Linked DNA regions of Methylotuvimicrobium sp. KM2. The protein of the gene in region 1 interacts with the protein of each later gene in a pairwise test. Links are inferred from orthologs where the notes say so. Each region holds a gene or a part of one and is shown on either strand. Other genes may lie near its edges.

Region 1 (8,006 bases):
TCGATTTTTTAACGCGGCTCAATCTTATTCGCTATCTTCATATCTTTCTAGATAAATATTACGAAATAAGTATTGAAAACAAAAAAGGCCGGAAAGAACGCTCTTTCCGGCCTTTTTTACATTGCAAAAGCGTTATACTTTTTCCGATTCGGCTATCGCGTTGAACGCATCGATTTTACCTTTGCCGGTGTTGACCAATTCGACTCCGGTATCGATGACCATTTTGACAAGACCAGGAATTCGATAGACTCTCAAACCTAAATAAGCCACTATAGGAATCGCAATAAAAGCCGCAATAAATCCGTTTAAACCGAACAAGGTCAACAACTTGATCAATAGCACGGCGGCATCCAGCGGCAATAAAACCATCGCTCCGAAATAAATCAATACCATAAATGTAAACAGAACGAATACGACGAACTGGAGAAGTCTAACTAATGCGACATTAATATTTTTCATTGTAATTTTAATTTCCCGACAATACTAAGAAGCCTCGAAGGCCGCAACATGTTCGGCCCTTTAATCGTGAAAGGGCAAGCCTTTAAAAGGCGCTTATTATACAGAAATGCGTTCCAATTTCATTTTTTATTGCTCAGGCTCGTTACGCAGGAAAAACCGATATAAAACCGCCCCTGCAATAAAACCACCTAAATGCGCCCACCAAGCCACATCAACCATCACGCCATCAAACATCACCGAAGTCGTGGCTTTTTGCAATTGAAGAATGATCCAAAACCCCAAAAAAGCTATCGCCGGCACATGAAAAACCAATGGAAAAAATAAGATCGGTATAAAAACAATGACGCGCTCAAACGGATATAGAAAAAAATAAGCCCCCAATACGCCGGCGATGGCTCCCGATGCGCCAACGACCGGTATCGTTAAATAGGGATCGAAATAAAACTGCAAGGCCTGAGCCGATAATCCGCAAATTACATAAAAAACCAAAAAGCGCCCCCTGCCCATCAGGTCTTCGACATTATCGGCAAAAATCCACATGAACAACATGTTAGTAACTAAATGCAACCAACCTCCATGCAAAAAAAGACTGGTCAAAAACGATAAATAATAATCGGGGGGCAAGCCGAAATGAGCCGCCCAAGCGGGACTTGAATAACGCAACGGCACCATGCCGAATAGATAAGTCAAACGGTGTTTCAATTGATCGGGAATAATTTCCATCGCGATAAAGATCACGATACATAAAACCATTAAACTCCAAGAAACAATCGGCCTTGAATAACACGGAGCGGTATCTCTAATTGGAATCATGATCTTTCCGTTTGTAGACAGCTTTTCTAAAATTTAAAAAAATATCGGCCATGCCGAGAAAAGCCATGCCGACGATCGCATATTGCGGCATAACAAACAATAATAAATACGGCGGCAGTAAATAATTTTTGCTGCGCTCGGAAACGTCAACCGTACAATGTAAAACCGCCATACCGTGGAAGAAAAACGGCATCGTAAAAACCAATAACAAATCATAAAGCAAGGCTTCGCTGAATAGCGCTGTCACGATCAACACAACACCCAAAACACCCAATGCATAAATGGGATATCTAACTCGGTAAAATTCCTCGGCGAATCCTCCTGGGTTGTATAAAGCCGCCTGCATCCAACGTCCGATCAACAACGATGAAGTCACTGCGAAACCGAACATCATCGCCACCAATCCATTCATCAACCGTAAAGTACCATCGGCCTCGAAACCTTGATAAGTAGCGCCTTTAACGCCTTCAACAGCCTTTTCCAACCAATTAGCCCACCATTGCGCGGCATCGCCTGATACGACCTGTATCGAAACCGCCAAGAGGGCCGCAAACACCGCCGCGACCATTATCGCCAAACTTTGCGATTGGGTAACACGCAATACTTTCGCCGAAGCCGCCAACGGCAACAACAAAAACAAAACTACCGGAGTCTCGAGGCCCGGTCTGCTTTCGACAAAAAGACTACTAACATAAACAACCAAAGCCGTTCCGATCAAAACAATCAACCAGTAGCTATCGGAACGCGACAATACGCATAATGCGATGATGCCGCAACAAAATAGCGCCAACGGCAAAACAAATTGAGATAAAGCACCCAACACGCAAGCAGCGGCCAAGGCCTGATAAGGTCCCTGCATTACAAAATTTGCTAAAGCCCTCATAAATAACAATCCTCCTTAAAACCCAATCTTAAAAATAAAACCGGCGCATTAAATTTGATATTCCGTGCCCGGCGACTTTGCTGCCTAGCATATCAGCATGCTGAAAAAGATAAAATCAATGACTATGTTCGCGTTAATAGTTGATACCTATTTGAACTCAAAGTCAGCAGAAACCAAAGGATATAGCTCTAAATAACTTGCTTTTTTTAATATTGAGCGGATTCTTGAAAGGAGGGAAATTATTTATGGCCAAATCCTAACGCGAAAATAGCCAAATCAATGATGCTTCATACAGATCTCAACGACACTACTCCCTTTTGATTGAAAAACCGTCTAAGAATAAAAAGGCATGGGATATGTCTATCGAGGACCGCCGTGAACCCGTCCATGGGGGCTTGACGGCAGCGATCCCTGCTGCCAACATCCTCGCTAGCCACACCCCATACCTTTACAAAGTTAGCTAATTTTTGAGTATAAAGGGAGTAGAACTTTTATTCGAAGTTGCTTATATTTTAAACAAAACGTAACATTGTCGGATTTATCTTTACGGCGCTTCTGCTAAATCGGAAAACCGCCGGCTCAGCCAACTCATTCAAGGTTTTATGGAAACACAACCGGGGCCAACGCCCTCTTTAACATTCGGCCAATTCGAGCTTGATTCACGCATCCAACAAGCCACGGAAGCCATGGGTTTCGATCGCCCAACCGAAGTACAAGCTGCCGTCATACCTTTGGCCACCAAATCCAAAGATCTTTGGGTTTGTGCAAAAACCGGAAGCGGTAAAACCGCAGCTTTTCTAATACCCGCTTTACAGTATCTGCTGCAAAATTGCCCCGAAGACAACGCGGCAAAAGTCTTGATACTCGCGCCTACAAGGGAACTGGCCAAACAAACATATAAACAATGCCGACAGTTGGCCGAATTCACTCCGATCAAGTCCGGCATGATTATCGGCGGCGAAGACTTCAAGAAACAATCCGCTTTATTTGCGAAAAGTACCGCCATCATCATCGCAACTCCAGGACGCCTAATCGAAGTCATCGAGGAAGGCTCCGCCGATTTCAACCGACTCGACCTACTCATTCTCGATGAAGCCGACCGTATGCTCGACATGGGCTTCAAAAACGATTTACTGAAAATCGCAAGCGTTTGCAAGCCGGAACGCCAAACCCTGTTATTTTCCGCGACACTTAATCCGACGATCAAAGGCATTGCTCTCACACTTCTTAAAGAGCCGGAAAAAGTCTATCTCGATGGCATACACGCAGAACATGAAGATATCGAACAGCAAATGTTGCTGGCCGACGATTTCGAACATAAGAAAAAATTATTGATCTGGCTGCTAAGCCACGAAACATATCAAAAAGCCTTGGTCTTCACCAACACCAAAGTCCATACCGATCAATTGCGCGGTCCATTGAGAGGGCAAAAATTGCGCGTGGGCTCGCTGCATGGAGACATGGACCAAAGCGAACGCAACAAGACCATGGGGTTTTTCCGAGATGGAACCATCGATATATTGGTCGCGACCGACGTTGCCGCCCGCGGTCTCGATATCGAAGGAGTGGACCTGGTCATTAATTTCGACTTAGCCCGTAACGGTAATGACTATCTGCACAGAATCGGCCGCACCGGACGAGCCGGTCGACCGGGACTTGCAATCGCATTGATCAACTCTTCCGAATGGAACGTCTTGGCGGGTATCGAACGCTATCTACAACAGCGACTGACCCAGCGCACGATCAAGGAGTTGGAAGGTCGCTATAAAGGACCCAAAAAGCTCAAAGCCTCGGGAAAAGCGGCCAGTAGTAAAAACAAAAAAGCGGAACCGAAGAAGAAAGCGTCCAAAATCAAAGATCGCCATCGTGACCGCAAAAAAATCGGTAAAAGACGCATGCCAAGCGAACTGAAAACCAACGGTTAATCCTAAATACGGCTGTTTAACCATGAAGGGCATGAAGTTAATGAAGGAAAGAGTATTGAGCGCTTTATGAACCGTCCAAATATCACGAATGAACTCAATAGATAAATTCAATGTAGTTATACAGCGCTTTCAAAACCAGTTAATGACTAAAAAAATCAAACCGATGGTGGGATTGGAGTGCACTGGTAATATTGATGACACAGGCTGTTAATGGCTGGGCACTCAATTAAGGCGATTTCCGGCGAAAAACATACCCCACTAACTGGTCTTTTTGTCCATCTACTGCAAACCGGAAAGGGTTACATAGCGCAAATATGCGCCCCTTTCCGGTTTTTGTAGCTGAACAAAAATCCTGCGTTATTTGGGTATGTTTATTCTTGTCAATCGCCTAAGGATTTGGCCGTAAATAACTTCCCTATTTTAAGGAGGGTTCGGTTGCTCGATTGGCAGGTGTCGGCGGCAGGGAAAGCCGCCGTCAAGCCTACATGGACGTATTCACGGCGTCCTGCCAAGCGAGTGACCGAACCCTCAACAAGGCTCATAGTTCCAGGACGTTATTTATCACGAAATCCTAAATTGAAAACATTGTATCTTCAAGTCCTTCATGCTCTTCATGGTAAGATGCTTTTTCTAGGTTAATCTCAAACTTTCAATCGTTCGACAACTCGCCCATTCTGCAAATGTTCCTCGATAATCTCATCGATATCGGCTTGATTTTCATAACGATACCAAATTGCATCGGGATAGACGACCATTACCGGCCCTTCCTTGCAACGATCCAGACAACCGGCATTGTTGATGCGACATTTACCGGGCCCGCTCATTTTAAGCTTTTTCAATTGCGTTTTCGCATAATCTCGAAAAAACTGGGCCTCATGATCCTGACAGCAGGCCGCGCCGTTCTCGCGCTGATTGGTACAGAAAAAAACATGGTGTTTAAAGTAACTCATCGCAGTATTTTAAAATTTCGTAAGATTTCTATTTCTGGTTCCCACGGTCCTCCGTGGGAACCCATACTTTGGCTTCCGAGGCGAGATTATGCATTCCCACGCTGAAACCGTGGGAACGAGGAATATTTGGCAAATAATTACTTCAATCGCCATCTGCAGTGCCGTCATCGACAAAATCCCGGCTATCGACATCTTGAGAATCGGACCTAGTTTCAGGATACAATTCTTGGATGGCGCCATCAGCCCCTATCAATACTGAACTTGCCAAGCCCCGAAATATGCCGTGCTCGATAACGCCCGGCATGGCGTTAAGCGCATCGTCGAGATCAACGGTATCAATCGTGGCATCGAATACGGTATCGAGTACCAAGCTTCCGTAAGAAGTCACCACCAATCCGTCACCGTTTGCAGTACGTCGTAATGCCGGCCTGCCGCCTAGTTTTACCAAACTTTCTTTAACCATTCGCCAGGCAAACGGCATTACCTCGATTGGGATCGGAAAACGTTCGCCGATACGCCCGACCAGCTTGCTTTTATCGATCAGAACGACGAATCGGTCGGCCGCCTTCGCCAACAATTTTTCTCGCACCAAATCGTAGCCCCGTCCTTTAAGCAGCGTCTTATCGAAGGTAACTTCATCGGCGCCATCGACATAGAGATCGATTCGCTCGGTTTGTTCGATCGACTGCAGAGGCAAACCCAATTCACGAGCCTTAATCGCGCTGACAACCGAACTGGCGATCACGATCACTTTTAAACCTTCATCTTTATGGAGGCGAGACAACTCTTTAATAAAACAGTCTGCCGTGGAACCGGTCCCGAGTCCGACCCGCATCCCGTCTTTAACAAGCTTTGCGGCATGGACTGCCACCAATTCTTTATCATTCATTGCGACTCCCAGAAATACTTCTTTCGTAAATCAAGTTTCGATATAAGTAAAGAAGCGATAACAACAAACTATTGACCACCCGCCATCAACTTATAAGCCACCCCTCCGATAACTACCAGTGCAACCAAAGCCCAGCCCAGACTATCCATATATTCGCGTAGTTTCGCTTCGAGTTTTTCGCCACCTGCCGCGATTAGCAACGACACCAAAAAAAACCGCGCACCGCGCCCGACTGTCGATGCCAAAACAAACGGTAAAAACACCATACTCATCACGCCGGCCGCAATCGTGAATACTTTGTAAGGTATCGGCGAAAAACCGGCCACCAAGACTGCCCAGAACCCCCAATTGGTAAACCATTGTCGGGCCAATAGAAAGCCCTCCCAATAATGCGTGGTTTTTAACCAAGGCTCAAGCTGGTCGAACATAAAAAAACCGATCGCATAACCAAAGATGCCTCCCAAGACCGAAAATACCGTGGTCCATAGCGCAAATTGGAAAGCGTATTGAGGACGACCGAGCGCCATCGGCGCCAACATGACATCGGGCGGAATCGGAAAAAAAGACGATTCTGCAAAGCTCAAAGCGCAAAGATACTTCAAGGCATGCCGATGCCGGGACCACGATAGCGTCTTATCGTATAGCGCTTGAAACATGCTTATTCCCTGCCCGACAAAAACGGCACGAAATTGACCGACTCCAGGATTTCGACTTCGAATCCTGATGCGTTTCGCGTAACCCGTTGTAACTCCTGTCCGCCGGCATGACCGATCGGAATCACCATCACGCCGCCGACAGCCAGTTGCCGTAGCAGCATTTCGGGAATTTCGGGCGGAGCCGCCGTTACCAAAATCCCATCGTAAGGAGCATGTTCCGGCCATCCCCAGCCGCCATCGCTGTGCAAATAGCTGATGTTTTTATGTTTCAAACTCCATACCAAATTTTTGGCTTTCTTCTGCAACGGCTGAATCCGTTCGACTGTATAAACATAATCAACCAATTGCGACAACACCGCCGTCTGATAACCGCAACCGGTACCGATTTCCAGGACCTTGGCAAGCGGGCCTGATGCCAGAAGCAATTCGGTCATTTTAGCGACAATATAAGGCTGAGATATCGTCTGGTTATAACCGATCGGCAAAGCGGTATCTTCGTAGGCTCGACTAGCGAGTGCTTCATCGACGAACAAATGACGCGGCGTATTACGCATCGCATCGAGAATTTTATGATTGGTGATCCCCTGTTCCTTCAAACGCCCCACCATGCGCTCCCGAGTTCGCATGGAAGTCATGCCTATTCCTTTTACATTAAGCATCATCATTATTATATTTCTCCTAAGGCAACCAATTTTCTAAAGCGCCTATACGTTCATAGCGCGTCAAATCGACTTGCAAGGGGCTAACCGAAACATAACCCGATTTAATCGCGTAAAAATCGGTTCCCGGCCCCGCATCTTGTTCGACTCCTGGCGGCCCGACCCAATAAATAGGTCTTTCCCGAGGATCGACACTTTTGACCACCGGCTCGGCTTTATGGCGTTGACCCAAACGCGTTGCCTGAAATCCTTTAAGCTCGCTAAAAGGAATATCGGGTACATTGACATTCAAAATACTATCTTGAGGCAAAGGCTCTTCTATCAATCTTTGTAGTAATATAACCGCAACTTGCGCCGCCGTATCGAAATACCTCGGATTATTGCCGACCAACGAAATCGCCACAGCCGGCAGGCCTAAAAACCGGCCTTCGGTCGCCGCCGCCACGGTGCCGGAATAGAGTACGTCATCGCCCAAATTGGAACCGTGATTGATTCCGGCAAATACCATATCAGGCTCTTTCGCCAACAAACCGGTGATCGCCAAATGAACGCAATCGGTCGGCGTGCCGTCTACTCTAATAAAACCGTTAGCGGTTTGGTAAGCCCTGAGCGGTCTTTCCAGAGTCAGTGAATTACTGGCCGCGCTGCGGTTTCGGTCCGGCGCCACAACCGAAATTTCGGCATGATCGCTTAATGCATCCGCCAATGCATTCAGGCCTTCAGCCAGATAGCCGTCATCATTGCTCAACAAAATATGCATTTTAAGTCGCCC
Region 2 (5,476 bases), 2.3 Mb from region 1 along the record:
TTTGGGCGGACTCCAAATTACCTTCGTTTTGCGCATTCAATAATTGCGCATACAAAGCCGATGCTTGTAAAGCCTGGTTTTGCTTATAATCCTGCCAAATATTCCAGCCGACGATAATCACAATACCGACAATCACGCCGGTAATCGTAGAGCGCCCATTTTCTTTCCACCAACGCTTAAGGGCTTCGACTTGTTCTTCTTCTGTTTCGTAAATTGCCATAAATACTCTATCGTGCTTTTGCTAAAAATTTAGTGATCACTCGCTCCCAAGCTGGATCTCTCATCGTTATACATAAGTCAAAAATTACCGTTTTGCAATCTTAGCTAATGAGTCTTCGATACCATTTATTGTTACTTAACACTTTCGACCTCGAGATCGCGATCAGGGGATCGCTCCCACAGAGCATCCGCTCCCTTGTGGGGGGGAGCGACGCCTTCGTCGTCCCTCACCTAACGCTAGGTGAGGGAAAGCCACTGATGTTCAATATCCGCAGATTTATCAAATAGCACCGTTTCCAGGAATACGATGCTCTCTGTTTAGCAAGTTTACCGATACTTGTGTATAACGGCGAGAGCTGGAGCTTGGGAGCGAGACAACAGACCCGATACGTAAACTTTGTGTTCTCGGACTTCAATTCCTGCCTTGCCTTGCCAACAACTCAAAAACGACTTTTTAAAAATTCCAAAGCTTGCTGCAGCAGCAGATTTTGCTGATCCTGATTCTGACGCAGCGCTTTAATACCCACTTCGCCTCGTATCGCTTCATCGTCACCAACGATCAAAGCATATTCGGCGCCGCTTTTATCGGCTTTCTTGAATTGACTTTTAAAACTGCCGCCGCCGCAATTAAGCTGCAGTCTTAATCCGGGCAACTCATTGCGAATAGTCTCGGCCCATTCCATACTAATTCGCTCTGCTTGTTCGCCGACTCGAATCATATAAACGTCGACTACCGGCTTGATCGGCAAATTCGGCAAAGTTTCCATCAAAGCCAAAATACGCTCCATGCCCATCGCGAAACCGACCGCATGATTGGCTTTTCCGCCCAGTTGCTCGATCAAACCGTCATAACGCCCGCCGGCGCAGATCGTGCCTTGCGCACCTAATTCGGCGGTTACCCATTCAAAAACGGTTTTACTGTAATAATCGAGACCTCTTACCAAACGCGTATTTAATACAAACTCGATACCCAATACCTTCAAAGTCTCGGTTAACGACTTGAAATGCGCTTGACTATCGCTGCCCAAAAAGTCGCTTAGTTCAGGCGCATTAGCGATCAACTCGCGCATCCCTTCATTCTTACTGTCAAGAATCCGTAGCGGATTCGTGTGTAAACGCCGACGACTATCTTCGTCGAGCAATTCAAGATGCTCGCTGAAATAATCGACCAACTTCTCGCGGTAAACCAGCCTTTCTTCGATGGTACCGAGCGTATTGAGCTGCAACTCGACTTTATCGGCAATCCCTAAGCGCTGCCAAAAACGATGGCTCAGTAGAATTAATTCGACATCGATATCGGGCCCCGACATACCGTAAGCTTCGACGCCCAATTGGTAAAACTGACGGTAACGGCCTTTCTGCGGACGTTCGTGCCGAAACATCGGTCCGTAATACCATAACCGGTGAACCTGATTGTGTAACAGGCCATGCTCGAGCGAAGCCCTCAAACAACCCGCAGTTCCTTCCGGGCGCAACGTCAAAGAATCGCCGTTGCGATCGTCGAAGGTGTACATTTCTTTTTCTACGATATCGGTGACTTCGCCAATCGAGCGCTTGAAAAGTTCGGTTTTCTCGACGATCGGCAACCTGATTTCACTGTATCCGTAGGCGCCAAGCACTTCTCCAATGATATACTCGGCATATTGCCAAAGCGGCGATTGATCCGGCAGAATGTCATGCATTCCGCGGATAGCCTGAATGTTATTTGCCATGTTTCAGTTTGTCTTGAGCGGAATAAATCCGTTTGGTCTCTTCCGCTAACGGAAATGATTCCAACAATTGTTTTTTGTATTGTTCGGCGGCGTTTTGGTTACCGAGCGCCCGCTCGGTTTGATAAGCATACCAAAGCGATTCGGCCGTTTGCTTAGAAACGCTGACATAGCGCTCGTAAAAACCTTTTGCAGCCCAATAATCACCTTTTTGATAGCTCAACTTCTGCATTGCCAGCAACGCCGGCGCATAAGACGGCTGAACTTGCAAAGCCTGCCGCAAGTAAGCCTCGGCGATGGCGGAATTATCCTGCATCAATGCGCAACGACCGGCATTTGTAGCCGCCAACCACTGCCTGTTGTTCAATGGATTTGCAACGGCCTGCTCCAAGAGCTCCATGCCCTCCTGATACTCGCCACGTTCGCAAAGAAAGCGGCCGTAATTGTTCAACACGCTGAAGTCCTCGGAATTCAATCCCAATGCTTTTTCGTAGCTATCCTCTGCCGCCTCGAAATCATTGAGTTTTTCGTACAAGTAAGCCAGCGCATTTCGTGCCTCGACGTTTTTCGAATTGAGATCGACGGATCTTTCCAAATGCTCCTTGGCAATCGCAAGCTTATTCATGCCCATGTAACGGACACCTAATTGAAGCTGGGTGTCGGCCGCTTCCACATTGCTGCTACCGGAACTACCGAAGAGAGAACAAGCCGATAGCAGAACCAGCAAACTTGCTAGCGAAACAGAGCGACAAAATACAGCTATCTTATGCGGCACGTTGCGAGTCCGTTACTTTAAGCTTTAAATGCCGGCGACTTTTATCCTGGACCTTTCCGACCAATTGACCGCAAGCGGCATCGATATCGTCGCCTCGTGTTTTTCGAATCGTCGTGACCATGCCGGCATCATGCAAAACGGCGCGAAATCGATCGATGGTTGCGCTGCTCGAACAACGATAGGGTGAATTCGGAAAAGGGTTGAACGGGATTAAATTAATTTTCGACGGTACGGTTTTCAGTAGTTTGACCATCGCCTTGGCATCTTGCACCGAATCGTTGACGCCCTCCAGCATGACATATTCGAAAGTAATTCTTCGACGCGGAGACCGCTTGACATTATCCCGGCAGGCGGCCAGCAATTCTTTCAACGGATATTTTTTATTGATCGGCACCAACTCGTCGCGCAGTTCGTCGGTCACGGCATGCAAGGAAACAGCAAGGCTGACGTCGCACACTTCGGTCAAGCGATACATCGCCGGTACTATCCCGGAAGTGCTGATCGTGACGCGTCGCTTCGACAGACCATAGGCAAAATCATCCATCATCAGATTCATTGCCGCCACGACATTGTCGAAATTAAGCAAGGGCTCGCCCATGCCCATCATCACGACGTTGGTGATTTTTTGCGCCGAACCCAAGCGCTTTTGCGCAGCGAACAACTGACCGATAATCTCGCCCGTCGTCAGGTTTCTATTAAACCCTTGCTGGGCAGTCGAACAAAAGGTGCACGCCAATGCGCAGCCGATTTGCGACGATACGCACAAAGTACCCCGCCCCTCTTCGGGAATAAAAACCGTTTCGATACGATTTCCGCAAGAAGTCTCCAACACCCATTTACGCGTGCCGTCCGACGCGATTTGTTCGAGCACGATTTCGGGCGTATCGAGCGAGCATTGTTCGGCCAATTGCGTGCGCAAGGCCTTACTCAGATTGCTCATTTGCGAAAAATCCTCGACGCCTTCCTGGTAAACCCATTTGAGCAACTGTGTCGCGCGAAAAGGCTTTTCGCCGATCTCGACAAAAAAGGCTTCTAGGCCCTTTCTATCGAAATCGAGCAAATTGATTCTATTCAGCTTAGCGGGTGCGAGGGCAAAGTTCATTTTCTGTAAAAAAGAAAGCGATTTCTTGCTGAGCGGTTTCAGGCGCATCGGAACCGTGTACGGCATTGGCGTCGATGCTGTCGGCGAAATCGGCACGAATCGTTCCGGGCGCCGCTTCTTTAGGATTGGTCGCGCCCATTAAATCGCGGTTTTTTGCAATCGCATCTTCGCCTTCCAAAACCTGCATCATGACAGGACCCGTAATCATAAAATCGACCAAATCCTTGAAGAAAGGACGTTCTTTATGAACGGCATAAAAACCTTCAGCCTGCTCGCGGGTCATGTGCAGCATTTTCGCTGCAATGATTTGCAAACCGTTTTTTTCAAAGCGGCTGTAAATTTCACCGATGACGTTTTTCGCGACCGCATCAGGCTTAATGATTGAAAAAGTACGTTCTATTGCCATTCTTAAATAACTCCAAATTGTATTAAAAAAAATTAAACTAACGAATTACATCCGATTGATAATCATTCTATCGTTCCCACGCTCCAGCGTGTGAATGCATACCGATCTTGCCTCGGCTGACAAGGTATGGGTTCCCACGGAGGACCGTGGGAACCAGAAACAGGTCGCATCCTACGAGCTTCGTCAAGCAGAGCTTGAAGGTAGGCGTTCCCAAGCGGGAGCTTGGGAACGAGACAAACCCGGACCTATTCACTATTCACTGTTAACTGCTAACAATGCTAAGGCAAATCATCCACATCGGTACCTTCCTTGACCGGCACCATCAAATCTTTTTGCGTAATTCCTAACGCCAGCACGATTGGACTCGCAACATAGATAGAAGAATAAGTCCCTATCAAAATACCGACCAACAAAGCCACTGAAAAATTATGAATAATTTCGCCGCCGAGCACAGCCAATGCGATCAACACTAAAATCGTCGTGAACGAGGTCATCAGAGTACGGCTCAAGGTTTCATTCAAGGAAGTATTCATAACCTCCTCGGAACCGACTTGCCTTAAAATCCTAAAATTGTCGCGAATTCGATCGAATACGACGATCGTATCGTTTAGCGAATAACCGATGACCGCTAAAACGGCAGCCAATACCGTCAAGTCGAATTCAAGCCCGAACAGCGAAAAAAAGCCAAGCGTTATAATGACATCGTGAATCAAGGCCGCAACCGAGCCCAACGCAAATTTATATTCGAAACGCCACGCGATATAAATCAACACCCCGAACATCGAATACAGCATCGCCAAACCGCCGTCTTCCGCCAATTCATCGCCGACTTGCGGCCCGACGAATTCGACACGGCGCAATTCGGCCGGTTCCGCCGTTTTTTTATTGATCGCAGCAACGACCCGCGCGCTGAGCTCGGCACTAGACACAGTCTCATCGGGCTTCAAGCGAATCAAGACATCCCTGGCGCTACCGAAATGCTGCACCATTGCGTCTCCAAACCCTTCATCGGCAAGCGCCGCGCGCATCACCGTCAAATCGGCCGCATCTTGATAAGCGACCTCTACTAGCGTACCGCCGGTAAAGTCGATACCCATCTTTAAACCTTGAATCGCCAGCGACCCGATCGAAACCAGCAGCAGCAACGCGGAAATAATATAGATCCACTGACGCTTTCCCAAAAAATCTATCGTTTTATTATTCATAATCAGTCTTCTTAAATCCGAAACGCGCCTAAATCGACAATTTCTCGACACGGCGACTGC

The links.
Region 2: the proteins of WJM45_RS12010 (region 1) and rlmN interact in binary tests that used the Escherichia coli proteins (3 or more experiments, as listed by UniProt). The link is inferred for Methylotuvimicrobium sp. KM2 from one-to-one orthologs.

Annotation. Positions count from the first base shown.
Region 1 is NZ_CP150634.1:2,855,339-2,863,344, forward strand. The notes cover bases 1,980-4,918. They hold WJM45_RS12010 (DEAD/DEAH box helicase), read left to right. Parts: upstream 1,980-2,757; coding sequence 2,758-4,080; downstream 4,081-4,918. Other genes in these bases: WJM45_RS12005 (hypothetical protein), read right to left, coding at 1,980-2,155; WJM45_RS12015 ((2Fe-2S) ferredoxin domain-containing protein), read right to left, coding at 4,722-4,918. In the rest of the region: WJM45_RS11995 (hypothetical protein), read right to left, coding at 133-459; WJM45_RS12000 (rhomboid family intramembrane serine protease), read right to left, coding at 586-1,272; more of WJM45_RS12005, read right to left, coding at 1,259-1,979; more of WJM45_RS12015, read right to left, coding at 4,919-5,030; ribose-5-phosphate isomerase RpiA, read right to left, coding at 5,173-5,919; WJM45_RS12025 (YqaA family protein), read right to left, coding at 5,988-6,575; WJM45_RS12030 (protein-L-isoaspartate(D-aspartate) O-methyltransferase), read right to left, coding at 6,578-7,237; 5'/3'-nucleotidase SurE, read right to left, coding at 7,254-7,994. UniProt on the Escherichia coli protein: DEAD-box RNA helicase involved in the assembly of the 50S ribosomal subunit at low temperature. Exhibits RNA-stimulated ATP hydrolysis and RNA unwinding activity. Acts before DeaD.
Region 2 is NZ_CP150634.1:574,399-579,874, reverse strand. What follows is about bases 1,750-4,670. They hold rlmN (23S rRNA (adenine(2503)-C(2))-methyltransferase RlmN), read right to left. Parts: upstream 3,806-4,670; coding sequence 2,693-3,805; downstream 1,750-2,692. Other genes in these bases: secF (protein translocase subunit SecF), read right to left, coding at 4,490-4,670; ndk (nucleoside-diphosphate kinase), read right to left, coding at 3,780-4,211; pilW (type IV pilus biogenesis/stability protein PilW), read right to left, coding at 1,921-2,703; hisS (histidine--tRNA ligase), read right to left, coding at 1,750-1,931. Outside these bases: WJM45_RS02545 (tetratricopeptide repeat protein), read right to left, coding at 1-220; more of hisS, read right to left, coding at 660-1,749; more of secF, read right to left, coding at 4,671-5,416; protein translocase subunit SecD, read right to left, coding at 5,445-5,476.